Linked DNA regions of Colwellia sp. M166. Each later gene encodes a partner of the first gene's protein in a complex. Links are inferred from orthologs where the notes say so. Each region holds a gene or a part of one and is shown on either strand. Other genes may lie near its edges.

Region 1 (3,995 bases):
ACGGTGCACATAATCTTCACAATCGTCAGGCAAGTCATAATTAAATACATGAGTAACGGCTGGAATATGAAGCCCACGTGCGGCTACATCTGTCGCAACTAAAATATCTAATTGCCCATCAGTAAACTGTTCTAAAATTTTCAAACGTTTCTTTTGGATCACATCACCGGTAAGCATACCAACACGAATATTATCAGCTTCAAGGTGGGCATGTATTTTTTCACAAACATGTTTTGTATTGGCAAAAATAATCGCCTTATCTGGCCAGTCTTCTTCAATTAAGGTTTGCAGCAAAGACATTTTATCTTCGTTTGAAGGATAAAATAATTCTTCGGTGATACGAATGTTGGTTTTTTGATCTGGCTCTACTTCAACACTGTCAGGATCATTCATATGTTCGAAAGCTAGTTCTTTAACACGGAAAGACAGTGTGGCAGAAAATAACATGCTCAAGCGTGCTGTCGCTGCCGGCATTTTGCCAAACATATAACGAATATCTTTGATAAAACCGAGATCGAACATACGATCAGCTTCATCAAGTACCACTACTTCAATATTGTTAAGGTTATAAATACCTTGTTTCAAGTAATCAAGTAAACGACCACAAGTACCAATTAATATATCGACACCTTGTTCAAGTTCTTGACGTTGACTTTCATAACCTTCGCCACCATATACAATGCCAAGGCGTAACCCGGTACTTTTTGCCATTGCAATGGCATCGCGATGAATTTGGATGGCAAGCTCACGCGTAGGTGCCATAATTAGCGCCCGCGGTTGATTGTGGCTAACATCTTTTTTCTGTAGTAAATGATGAAAGGTCGCCGCTAAAAAGGCAATAGTTTTACCTTCGCCTGTTTGCGCTTGACCGGCAATATCTTTGCCTGTCATAAGTATAGGAAGAGACTTTGCTTGAATTGCAGTACAATATTCAAAGCCCATAGATGCGAGACCGTTAACAACGGTTGGCTCGAGTTTAAGTTCCGAGAACTTTATTTCTGTTAAGTGTGTTTTTTTCATACCGCTAGCTTAACAGGTTACGCTATTAATAAAAATTAGATTCACATAAAAGCGCTAATAAATTAATGCTATTAGTTGATTTTGATTTATTTTACTAATAACTGTTATATATGATTGTTGGTAATTAATTGTGATGAAGGTATAATCTTAACCAATTGGCTATAGGCCACCTTTAATGGAGATATAAATGAGCGATAAAATTATTCAGTTAACTGATGATAGTTTTGATACTGATGTAATTAATGCATCAGGTCTTGTTTTAGTTGATTTCTGGGCTGAATGGTGTGGCCCATGTAAGATGATCGCACCGTTGTTGAACGACGTGGCGGAAGAATATGCTGGTAAATTAACTATTGGCAAATTAAACATAGATCAAAACTCTAACACTCCACCTAAATATGGCATTCGTGGTATTCCTACACTTTTGTTATTTAAAGATGGTGTTGTTGCTGACACGAAAGTTGGCGCATTATCAAAAACTCAATTAAAAGAGTTTATTGATAACAATTTATAAAAAAAGGTCCGTATTTCGGACCTTTTTGCTTTTTAGCGAAAGATCAAGCATGTGATCCTTTACCTGTTTTGTTTTTAGTGCTAAATTTAACATTCAAACGAAAATAACATTTCAAATACCATACTCAAACATCCTAAATTGCCAAACGGCACAGCATAACAACCTAAATAGTCTAAGAAACCCCCACTATGAATCTTAACGAACTTAAAGAAAAGTCTATCAGCGAGCTAGTCAAACTCGCAGAAACAATGAAATTGGAGCATTTGGCTCGTAACCGCAAACAAGACATTATTTTTGCTATTTTAAAAGCCCACGCTAAAAGTGGTGAAGATATCTTTGGCAGCGGTGTTTTAGAAATTTTACAAGACGGCTTTGGTTTCCTACGATCGGCAGACTCTTCCTATTTAGCAGGCCCGGATGATATTTATGTATCACCAAGCCAAATACGTCGATTTAGTATGCGTACCGGTGACACCATTGCTGGTAAAATTCGTCCACCGAAAGACGGTGAACGTTACTTTGCTCTCTTGAAAGTAAATGAAGTTAATTTTGACCGCCCTGAAAACTCTCGCAATAAAATCCTTTTTGAAAACTTAACACCGATACATCCAACCGATCGCATGATCATGGAACGTGGTAATGGTTCGACTGAAGATATTACTGCCCGCGTTTTAGATTTAGCCTCCCCGATTGGTAAAGGTCAGCGTGGTTTGATTGTTGCGCCGCCAAAAGCCGGTAAAACGTTATTGCTACAGAATATTGCTCAAAGTATTGCTCATAACCACCCAGATGCTGAATTAATGGTATTGTTGATTGATGAGCGTCCAGAAGAAGTTACTGAAATGCGTCGCTTGGTTAAAGGTGAAGTAATTGCCTCTACATTTGATGAACCAGCTAACCGTCACGTGCAAGTTGCTGAAATGGTAATTGAAAAAGCTAAACGTTTAGTTGAACATAAAAAAGATGTCGTTATTTTACTTGATTCAATTACCCGTTTAGCACGTGCCTATAACACCGTTATTCCTTCGTCAGGTAAAATACTTACCGGTGGTGTTGATGCCAATGCTTTACATCGTCCTAAGCGCTTCTTTGGTGCTGCACGTAATATTGAAGAAGGTGGTAGTTTAACTATTATCGCTACTGCCTTAGTAGAAACTGGTTCTAAAATGGATGAAGTTATCTATGAAGAATTTAAAGGCACGGGTAATATGGAATTACACCTTTCACGTAAAATCTCTGAAAAACGCGTTTTCCCTGCTATTCACTTTAACCGTAGTGGTACTCGTCGTGAAGAGCTATTAACTAAGCCTGATGAATTACAAAAAATGTGGATTTTGCGTAAAATCGTTCACGAAATGGGCGAAATTGATGCCATGGAATTCATGATTGATAAGCTGGCTATGACCAAGACCAATAACGAATTCTTTGATTCGATGAAACGTCAGTAAGACTTAATAATATAAATTGAAAAAACCAGCATCTGCTGGTTTTTTTATGCCTTAAATAACATTACTCTTCAATAATACCTCGAACGCTTGTTAAGCTAGTATTGACTTGATTTATAGCTATCTATTTGAATAATATTGTTTTATTTTGTTTTTTATAGCTCGTTATTAAGGGTTTTAGAGTTTATGACAAATTAATATTGGAGAGCATAATTTAGTGGTTATACTTAATAGAGTTGATGATTGTAAAAGGAATATATTCATATAAAGATATTATTTTTTATTTTTTTGTATGAAAAACGAACGATAAATATTTTGCGATAGTATAGTATGCGCATTTTTTAAATTTATAATGAAAAATTAAGCTGTTGAAGGGGAAGTAAATGCGCTGTTTTTCGATGTTTTTTTTATTGATGTTAGTCAGTAGTATTGCTTGTGGTGCTGAGGAGCTAGATAAGCAAAACATTATCAATATAAAAGTTGTCACTGAAGATACCTTTCCGTTGCAATATCTTGAAAATGGTAAGATTACAGGGCCGGCTACAAGCTTAGTTGAGCAAGTTTTATTAGCTGCAGGTGTAACATACGATATTGCAGTATTGCCATGGGCTCGGGCATATCAGTTAGCGTTAACTGAAGCCAATATTTTAATTTACTCTTTGGCAAAAACGACAGCAAGATTAAATGAATTTAAATGGGTCGGTAGGATCATGGCTCTGGACTATTATTTATACGGTGCGTCTGATAGCGAGATTAATCTGCAAACCTCTTTAGAAGCTCTCAAGCAATATCAAATAGGCACTGTGCGCGATAGTGCTGTTGAGCAATACTTACGCGATAATGGTTTTAAAAAACTGACAACGGTTGTGCAGGGGAAGCAAAATTTCTTCTTGTTTCAACAGAATCGAATTGAGTTATTTCCGGCTAATAAATCAAGTTTTCAAGCAATATGTCTGCAAGATGCATTTAATTGTCATAATTTAAAACCACTTTATAAATTAGATATTTCATCCATT
Region 2 (10,207 bases), 1.9 Mb from region 1 along the record:
TACGGCACTCAAACTTTTGTCCGTCGATACTTGAAAATAATTGATTATCATCAACATGGTAGCAAGCAAATATAGGCAACGTTGCGATAGCATTAGAAATATTATCATTCGATTGAGTCAGCGTTTCATATCGAATGTAACTATCATCTACACTGCGTAATTTCCCCATTGAACGGTCAGAGATATTCGCCATTTTATATAAGCCGTAATTCGTGCCGTTTGCCAAAATACAAGCAATGAGATCTTCTTTATCTACCGGTGACTTTTCTTTTGATGCTGATATATGGGTAAACGAATTTAAGTAATCTGTTTTTTGATCGACAAATAGCATTAGTTCAACAATACCCATATGTTGAATTTGATTATAAAGCGGATTTTCAATGGTTTGTTGCCAACGGCTGTTAGGAATTGACCACTTAAGTTCGGCCTTACCAGGAATAAACTCAACGTACTTATTATCGCCACTAAAAATATGTTCACTTGCTTTCTTCAGCTTAATTTCTAATTGTTGGCTCTTATCGGCTAGCGTTTGATTAATGGGCGTAATTAACTTATCAAGGCCAGTATTTTCAATGATTTCAGCCTTGTGCTTCCATTCTTTAGGTTGAATTAAATCTGACGTTAAACTACGATTATTAACGCTTTCTCTAACTGTTAAGTTATTGCTATGAAATAGCTGCTCGGCTTTACGGTAAAGGAAATACTCAAAGCGATTAGCAATTAACTTGGTATTATCACCTTCAATATATTCACGTTTACTTTTAGATACCACATCGAGATTAATTGTTTTTATTGTTTTGAATGCGGTTAATTCTTCGTGAGCCTTGATGTATTGTTCACGCAATTCGTCTTTAAGATGAATGAATTCAATATCAATAGACATAAAAAGTGATCGGATAAGCTTTTTAATTTTACTGGATTGTTTATCGATGAATTGCCATTCGTACTGACGGCCATCAAAGTCGTTATTATCTAAATGATCACTTAACAGTTTAATGCTATTGGCTGGAATAAGCTCAAAAGCTTTTTTACGGACATCTCCAAAGCTTAAATTATCATCCATATCGGTATCGATGAAATACTTTAATAAACTACCCGCAGATTTTAATTTAGTTCTAACAATATTTACATCTTCGACAATACGTTGTTTGGCATAAACTTTAGCTGATTCGGTTAGCTTTCTCACTAAGTAAATAAAAGCGGCTACAAGGTTATCGTTAGTTTCTCGGTACCTGAAAAACAAATAGCAAACGAGGTATAAAATAGTTTGGCTGTCTGCATGTCTTCTGAGTTTATAAACTGTCTTGTGTTTAACTAATGACGCGTAGTATTCAAGGTTTTTGGGGGATAATTTGAGTTCAGCAATAGCACTTTAATTTCAGGGTAAAGTAAACGTATAGTTTTATGTGTCTTCAACTCTTGTGCTATTTGACTAGCCGAAAAATCTTTAGCCATTCTTTTCAATTTAGCTAGGTCAGTAAAGGTACTATTTGATTCAAGTAATTTAAGTAATATGGCTTTTGTGGATTGAGTTAAATTTTCATTGAGAATATGCTCAATACGGCTTCGTTCATTTGATAAAACGGTTGAGATAGTGTCTTGTAGTGTTGTATAACCAGCAAGCGCTATTCTGTTTTGACCAAAATAAGCAATACATTCATCGAAAACATACCTAGGCTCTAAGTTTATTTTTACGACATTATTAAGTCTTTTAAGAAGTAGTTCTTTATCTACTTTACTATGATAATTTGAAAAGCCAGTATAGTTAAGTAGCTTTTTGAACAACTTTGTTTTTGTTGTTCGAGGTAAGTCAGCCAACATCATATCTTTGCCATTGAAATATTTAGTTTTGACATAATCAAGGTCAACAACAACGTCATTCAAATGAAAAGTTAAAAATAATAGGGCGTGATCTAAAGTAGCCTAATAGCAGGATAAAATATACTCGGGTTTCTAATCGCCTTAGCTCATTAACGAGTTTTTGGGTTTCACTATCCAATGAAAAATAGTCTTCTCTGTCTGTATGACTAAAGTTAGGAAGAGTGTAAAGTTCGTTTATTTCAGACGATGTAAGTATTTGAATACGTTTAGTGGTTGGGCTAGTGATGATATTTGACCTTTATAGTTATTTTACACCATCATAACTTATGAATGGTCAATAAATAACCTTAAGGTTCATTTCGAGGGGATGGGCACAAAACCCCTTCAAGCATAATCGCTTTATCAAAATTATTAGGCAGTAAATCAAGATATTTAATAGCAAGTTTTAAGTCTTCATTGGCTTTATTATTATTGTCAAGTAAGTGGGAGGCGAAAGCTCTTTCTACGAGCGCAGAGACTTTGTAATTTGATAAATTAGACCGTTCCGCTTTAATAAATGCCATATTTACTGTGGCAAAAAATTCTTTAAATTGCCCGCGTTGAAAGTATCCTCTAGATTGGCAAATAAGTACTCTTGTATCCCAAGGCTCAGTTAATAATCCTGTCGCCAAAGCTAATTTTGAGTATTTAAGAATATCTTCAGGTTGGTCAATAAAGTAAGCAATATCGGATTGCATCACCATAAGTTTTGCTTTTAAAGCTAGCGATAATTCATTATCTTCTAATAACGTTTCAATTTTATAAAATACTTCTTCTGGGTTTATATATACTTGATGATTAAGCTCTTTTTCTAGTTCACTCGTGTTAAAAGCAAAAGCTAAGTTAGCGTAAAAAGCGGTGAGAAAAATATATAGTCCAAAAAATGTCTTTGTCACGTACTCTGCCTTTTCTAAGTGTTGTTCAGATGATAATGCTATTTATTTTAAAATTTATATCAAACTTCTGCGGCTATTAATATTAAATATGTGAGTTGTTGTCGCTGACGTAATTATTCTGCCATGAAACGATAGTAAGGCAAAGTACTTGGTAGACGACTACTTAAGACGCTAAGGCTTTAAACCAACCTTAAACATTTGTATGGAAAAGCTAGCAAATAGTGTTTTTGCTATCATGGTAGGGTCAACAATCGGGGTTGCCAAAAGTCTGCAGGCGGGATGATAGTTTTTGCTGCTAATTGTTGAGCAATAAATTGTTCTCTATTTACTTCAATACAGCCCATGGAAGCTAAAAAAGGATTTAACATTTGACAATCAATCAGTTCAACCTTGATTGATTTCAGTAATTCAGCTAGATACACCAAGGCGACTTTTGATGCGTTGCTCTGCTTATAGAACATAGACTCACCAGAAAAATAGCCGTTAACCGCAATACCGTACAGTCCACCAACGAGTTCTTCATTTTGCCAAACCTCAATAGAGTGTGCTTGGCCTTGCTGATGTAATTTTTTATAAGCGGTTAGCATCGGACTAACAATCCAAGTTTCTTCGACACGAAAGGGGGCATCAGCGCACAATTCTATGACTTGTTTGAAGCTTTTATTTAACGTTACGGTAAACGTTTGACGTTTTAGTACTTTGTGTAAGGTTTTATTAATTTTAAGTTCGGCAATATTAATGATCGCGCGTGGATCAGGGCTCCACCACATCACAGGTTCACCATCGCTAAACCAAGGGAATATACCGAGTTGATAGGCTTGAATTATTCGTGGGGGTGATAAATCATCACCAAAAGCCAGTAAACCATTTGGCTCTACTAATGCAGTAGATAAATCGGGGAAAGTCGAGCTACTCGAAGATAACCAAGGAATAGCTCGTGTCATTGACTAGTGACTGCCTTTTGCGTCGAGGTAACGCTCGGCATCTAAAGCAGCCATACAACCAGCACCAGCTGATGTGATAGCTTGACGGTAGATATGATCTGCAACATCACCGGCAGCATAAATACCTTCTACACTGGTTTGAGTTGCATTGCCATTAGTACCACTTTGAATGGTTAAATAGCCATCTTTCATCGCTAATTGATCTTTGAAAATATCGGTATTTGGTTTGTGGCCAATAGCGATAAACACACCCATAACATCAAACTCTTCTGTAGCATCAGAATTCATGTCTTTAATGCGTACACCGGTAACACCCATATTATCGCCAAGCACTTCATCTAAGGTACGGTCTAAGTGTAAAACAATATTACCGTTCGCCACTTTGTCCATTAAACGCTTAGTTAAAATCTTTTCTGAGCGGAAAGTATCACGACGGTGTATTAAGTGAACTTCTGAGGCAATATTTGATAAATATAAAGCTTCTTCTACCGCAGTATTACCACCACCTACAACAGCGACTTTTTGATTTTTATAGAAAAATCCATCACATGTTGCACAAGCAGAAACACCTTTACCCATAAAAGCTTCTTCAGAAGGTAGGCCTAAGTATTGTGCTGAAGCGCCAGTACAAATAATAAGTGCGTCACAGGTATAGGTACCAGAGTCACCAGTTAATTTATAAGGTTTTTCACTAAAATCTACGTCATTAATATGATCAAAAATAATTTCAGTATCAAACTTTTCAGCATGTTTTTGCATACGATCCATTAATGCCGGACCGGTTAGGTCGTCGGCATCACCAGGCCAGTTTTCTACTTCAGTGGTGGTGGTTAGTTGACCACCTTGTTGCATACCTGTGATCATGACAGGTTTTAAGTTTGCTCGTGCAGCATACACAGCTGCGGTATAGCCTGCAGGGCCTGATCCTAAAATGAGTAACGGGCAATGTCTTGCTTCGCTCATGAACTACTCCAAAAAATAAATACGTTAATGTCTTAATGGTTGGGATTCTAAGTGATTATCTCAAGAGAGCAACAAAGAAATAATTATAAATCATAACTTATTGTATAAAACTGCAAGCTTAATTTTACAAATTCAGTGTTTAACGCTCTCTTAAGAACTAGCAAAAAACACTATGGCGAACAATTGAGCTTTATAGAATGTGAAGCCGATAATCGTAAAATTACCGAGTCTCACTTATGGTGTTAGCGACTATGCTCGTCATTCTGGTGCAATTTTAGCGCAATAAAAAAGCCGCTACAGATAGCGGCTTATAAGTCATTTAAAAATTTTTATAGCGTTGCAATCGCATCTTCTGGTGTAACATACTCATAACCTAATACATCTGCAACCGGCTTATAAGTAATTTTGCCACCTAAAACGTTTAAGCCTGCCATTAAATGTACATCATCAAGCATGGCTTGCTTAGCACCTTTGTTAGCTAAAGTAACAGTAAATGGCATAGTAGCATTAGTTAATGCCATTGTTGATGTTCTTGCAACACCACCTGGCATATTTGCCACACAGTAATGAACAACATCATCAACCATATAAGTTGGATCTTGATGTGTTGTTGCTTTAGAAGTTTCAAAACAACCACCTTGATCAATGGCAACATCGACGACTACCGCACCTTTCTTCATCATTTTAATATGCTGTGCTGTGACTAATTTAGGTGCTGCTGCACCTGGTATTAATACTGCACCGATCACTAAATCTGCTTCAACAATCAATTGATCCATTGCATCGGCTGTTGAGTAAACCGTTTTTAAACGACCATCAAACTCGGTGTCTAATTGACGAAGACGAGGTAAAGAGCGATCTAAAATAGTTACATCTGCACCCATACCAACAGCCATACGTGCTGCTTGAGTGCCAACTACACCACCACCGATAATAAGCACTTTAGCTGGCGCAACGCCCGGTACGCCACCTAACAATGCACCTAAGCCGCCTTGTGCTTTCTCTAATGCATGCGCACCCGCTTGAATAGACATACGACCTGCAACTTCAGACATAGGTGCTAATAATGGTAAACCACCGCCATGTTGAGTAACAGTTTCATAAGCAATACAGGTAGCGCCAGAAGCAACAAGTAATTCAGTTTGCTTTGGATCTGGAGCTAAATGTAAGTAAGTAAATAGCACTTGGCCTGGACGAAGCATTTTGCACTCGTTGGGTTGTGGCTCTTTTACTTTGATGATCATATCAGCGCTAGCAAAAATCTCTGCTGCTGAATCAATAATTTTTGCACCGGCGGTGATGTATTGTTCATTATCAAAGCCGATTGCTGCACCGCCATTATTCTCAACGATAACGTCATGGCCATTAACAATTAATTCTTTAACGCCAGCAGGAGTTAAGCCAATTCGGTATTCGTGGTTCTTTATTTCTTTAGGTACACCAATAATCATAGTTATATCTCTCTTGTAAAATATGCGACTAGTATAGTGGCTTTATAGCGGATTAACCTATCGTTATTTCCGACAAAGTAGGATATAATCCTGATAAATAATTATTTTGCAGTGAATTATATATGAGTTCTGCCACAGTTAAAAAAATCGATCGCATTGATAAAAATATTTTAGTTGAACTACAAAAAAATGGTCGTTTATCTAATATCGAACTTTCAAAGCGTGTTGGCTTAAGTGCAACGCCATGCTTAGAGAGAGTAAAACGCTTAGAAAATGACAATTTTATCACTGGTTATCAAGCCATTTTAAATCCACATAAATTAGAAGCTGCTTTGTTAGTTATTGTTGAAATTACCTTAACTAAAACCAGTCCTGATGTTTTTGATGATTTTTCTAAAGCGGTACATGAACTTGATGTTATCCAAGAGTGTCACTTAGTCTCAGGTGATTTTGATTTTCTGTTAAAAACCCGTGTTGCCGATATGGCTGCTTATCGTGAACTGCTTGGTAATACTTTGTTACGTCTGCCTGCGGTTAGTGAAAGTAGAACTTATGTGGTGATGGAAGAGGTTAAATCCTCTAATTTGTTACCAATAAAACGCTAAAAGATTTAATTCGCTGCTAATGTTTGGTATTTTAGCAACATTATAATGATAATTTTCTCAAGAGTGTGCATTTGTCTTCACCATCTCCTAAGTTAAATGGCGTTCAACGCCTTCTCGAAGCAGGGCTATTAGTCTCTTGCGTTTTTGCCATGTTTATTATGTTAGCGCTGTTTAGTTTTGATCCCGCAGATCCCGGCTGGTCGCAAACCGGCTATCAAACCCCCGTGCGTAATATGGGGGGTGCTGTCGGAGCATATTTGTCAGACTTGTTGCTAAATCTTTTTGGTTTAGTTGCTTATAGTCTTCCTTTCGTTATCGCTGTTACCGGTTGGTTATTGTTTCAAAAATATCATCAATTAATTCGTCTTGATTACCTGACGCTGGGCTTAAAATTCATCGGCTTTATTTTGTTTTATATTGGTATTACCTCTATCGCCAGTATGAACTTTGATGATGTGTTTTATTTTTCTGCCGGTGGCATTTTAGGTGATGTATTAAGTAATTCTTTATTACCGTATTTTTCTTTTGTCGGCAGTACCTTATTATTTGTCACTTTTTGTGGCTCAGGCTTTGTCTTGTTGACGGGAGTATCATTGCTCAATGCCATAGACAGGGTAGGGGAATACGCTATTCGAGTTATCGAATATCTATTAACCGTACCAGCATTAATTAAGCATCATTTAGGTACTGGTCCCGAAAAAACAACTGTAGCGAATAGCAAAGAACAAAGGTTAGCAAGCGTCAATATTGAAAATAACACTGCAGATGATAACGATGTTGATAATGTTCCTGAACATTACATTGCCTTTGAAAAAGAGTCGGATGAAGTTAAACAAGCCTTAGAAACCATCAGTGATATTGAACACGAAAGTATATTTGCTAAAAGTGTTGATGACAGTGCTTATAACACCCGTGAACATGAACCCTACGTCGATATCGACGAATTAATGGGTGAGCCACTAGCAATGAATGTTCAAGAACATGTTAGTGATGATGAAATAGCGGCAGCATTTGAGCCGGTAGAAAAAATAACGGTTGAAGAGCCAACAACATTACATGATAAAATTTACCAGCAACTAGATAATGAAAAGGCAGCTGAGCCTAATTATAGTGATATGCCCTCATTAGATTTATTAGACCGTCCCGACCGTGCCAAGCATCCTATTGATCAAGAACAACTCGAACGTGTATCACGTTTGGTTGAAGCTAAACTAATGGAATTTGGCATAAAAGCGGAAGTGGTTGGTGTTTTCCCCGGCCCGGTTATTACCCGCTTTGAATTGAATCTAGCGCCAGGTGTAAAAGCCAGTAAAATTACCAATTTATCGAAAGATTTAGCCCGTTCTTTATCAGCAAAAAGTGTTCGCGTTGTGGAGGTTATTGAAGGAAAATCGGTGATCGGTATTGAACTGCCGAATAAACATCGAGAAACGGTCTTTTTTGCTGATGTGATTTCTTGTGAGAAGTTTTCCCAGTCTAAATCTAATTTGGCGATGGCTATAGGTAGCGATATATCAGGTGAACCGGTTATTGCCGATCTGGCAAAAATGCCGCATTTATTAGTTGCAGGTACCACCGGCTCTGGTAAGTCAGTTGCGGTTAATACCATGATTGTCAGTATTTTATATAAGTCTTCGCCAGAAGATGTCCGTATGATCATGATTGACCCTAAACAAGTAGAGCTTTCAGTTTATGATGGTATTCCTCATTTATTATCTGAGGTAGTAACTGATATGAAAGAGGCAGCTAATGCACTGCGTTGGTGTGTCGGAGAAATGGAACGACGATATCAATTAATGTCGAAGCTTGGTGTCAGAAACCTTAAAGGTTATAACGACAAAGTTGCTAAGGCAATTGCCGCGGGAGAACCTTTGATTGACCCTTTATGGCAACCAAGTGATGCATTTACTCAAACACCGCCTTTATTAACAAAATTACCGTCAATTGTCATTATTGTTGATGAATTTGCTGACATGATGATGATCGTGGGTAAAAAAGTGGAAGAACTTATTGCCCGTATTGCGCAAAAAGCACGTGCTGCCGGTATTCATTTAATTTTAGCCACCCAACGTCCATCTGCCGATGTTATTACGGGTTTAATTAAGGCCAATATACCAACACGTATGGCGCTCAGGGTACAATCTCGAATAGAATCGCGCATCATTTTAGATCAACAAGGCGCAGATCAACTCTTGGGCATGGGGGATATGTTTTATTTACCGCCTGGTGAAGCAGTCCCCATTCGGGTGCATGGCGCTTTCGTTGATGACCATGAAGTACATGCCGTGGTTAATGATTGGAAATCAAGAGCCGAGCCAAACTATATTGAAGAAATTCTTTCAGGTGATACAGAACAAGAAATTTTATTGCCAGGTGAACAAGCTGATGGCAATGGCGATGAAGAAATCGATACATTATATGACGAGGCCTTAGCATTTATTAGCGAAACACGTCGTGTTTCAATTTCTAGTATTCAACGTAAATTTAGGATCGGTTACAACCGTTCAGCTCGTATTGTCGAACAAATGGAGCAAAATGGTGTTGTAAGTCGACCAGGCAATAATGGTGCTCGAGAAGTATTAGCGCCACCGCCGATTAAGGAATCTTAAGATGTTAAAAAAAATGAAATTGATAAAAAATGCTGCTGTTATGGCAACATTATTGAGTACAGTATTATCAACCAATAGTTTAGCGGCAACGAGCGGAAAAACTCAAGCTACAGCGATTAAAGCCAATGCTGTCACGCAAGAAGCCGATAGTAGTAAAGTTAAGCTAATGGCCAAGTTGGCAAAAATTGAATTTTTCAGTGCAGAATTTACTCAAAAAATATTTGATGAAACGGGCAATGAATTACAGCAAGGCAATGGCTTATTATCAGTCAGTAAACCTAATTTAGTTAACTGGCAAACGACATCGCCAGATGAATCCTTGATTGTTTCTGATGGCAGCAATTTATGGTTTTATGACCCGTTTGTTGAACAGGTCAGTGTATATTCGTTGGCCAATGCGATAGCCAATACACCTATTTTATTGATCACTAGTAATGATGCTAGATTATGGCGGGATTATAATGTTAGCCAATTAGCGGATAATCGTTATTTGATCAGTGCCAACAATGACAATGCCCGTGTTAAAAGCTTAGAGCTAACGTTTGCTGAGAATGTTGACAACGTTGAACTGTCTGCTTTTAACATTCTTGATGCTACGGGGCAACTCAGTGTGATCACACTGGCAAATCATGATGATAAGCCTGATATGAGCTTATTTACGTTTACTGTTCCTGAAGGTGTTTATTTAGATGACCAACGCTAATGGCTCACTTGATTTAGCCTTTGCTGAAGATGACAGTTTTAAACCGTTAGCGGCAAAGCTGCGGCCGAAAACGTTGGCAGAATATGAAGGACAAGAACATATTTTAGCTAAGGGTATGCCTCTGCCTTTAGCTATTGAGCAAGGTAAAGTCCATTCGCTAATATTTTGGGGACCAC

The links.
Region 2: the proteins of trxA (region 1) and trxB are in contact, whole or in part, in a crystal structure (PDB 1F6M), measured with the Escherichia coli proteins. The link is inferred for Colwellia sp. M166 from one-to-one orthologs.

What each region holds. Positions count from the first base shown.
Region 1 is NZ_CP040755.1:2,405,087-2,409,081, reverse strand. What follows is about bases 160-2,870. They hold trxA (thioredoxin TrxA), read left to right. Parts: upstream 160-1,207; coding sequence 1,208-1,534; downstream 1,535-2,870. Other genes in these bases: rho (transcription termination factor Rho), read left to right, coding at 1,723-2,870; rhlB (ATP-dependent RNA helicase RhlB), read right to left, coding at 160-1,020. In the rest of the region: more of rhlB, read right to left, coding at 1-159; more of rho, read left to right, coding at 2,871-2,982; FGD67_RS10925 (ABC transporter substrate-binding protein), read left to right, coding at 3,363-3,995. UniProt on the Escherichia coli protein: Participates in various redox reactions through the reversible oxidation of its active center dithiol to a disulfide and catalyzes dithiol-disulfide exchange reactions.
Region 2 is NZ_CP040755.1:547,433-557,639, forward strand. The notes cover bases 2,684-5,474. They hold trxB (thioredoxin-disulfide reductase), read right to left. Parts: upstream 4,664-5,474; coding sequence 3,704-4,663; downstream 2,684-3,703. Other genes in these bases: FGD67_RS02550 (hypothetical protein), read right to left, coding at 2,684-2,756; aat (leucyl/phenylalanyl-tRNA--protein transferase), read right to left, coding at 2,990-3,700; ald (alanine dehydrogenase), read right to left, coding at 4,993-5,474. Outside these bases: FGD67_RS02540 (Tn3 family transposase), read right to left, coding at 1-1,186; FGD67_RS02545 (DUF4158 domain-containing protein), read right to left, coding at 1,315-1,884; FGD67_RS21875 (DUF4158 domain-containing protein), read right to left, coding at 1,877-2,110; more of FGD67_RS02550, read right to left, coding at 2,169-2,683; more of ald, read right to left, coding at 5,475-6,114; leucine-responsive transcriptional regulator Lrp, read left to right, coding at 6,237-6,719; FGD67_RS02575 (DNA translocase FtsK), read left to right, coding at 6,785-9,328; outer membrane lipoprotein chaperone LolA, read left to right, coding at 9,330-10,031; FGD67_RS02585 (replication-associated recombination protein A), read left to right, coding at 10,018-10,207.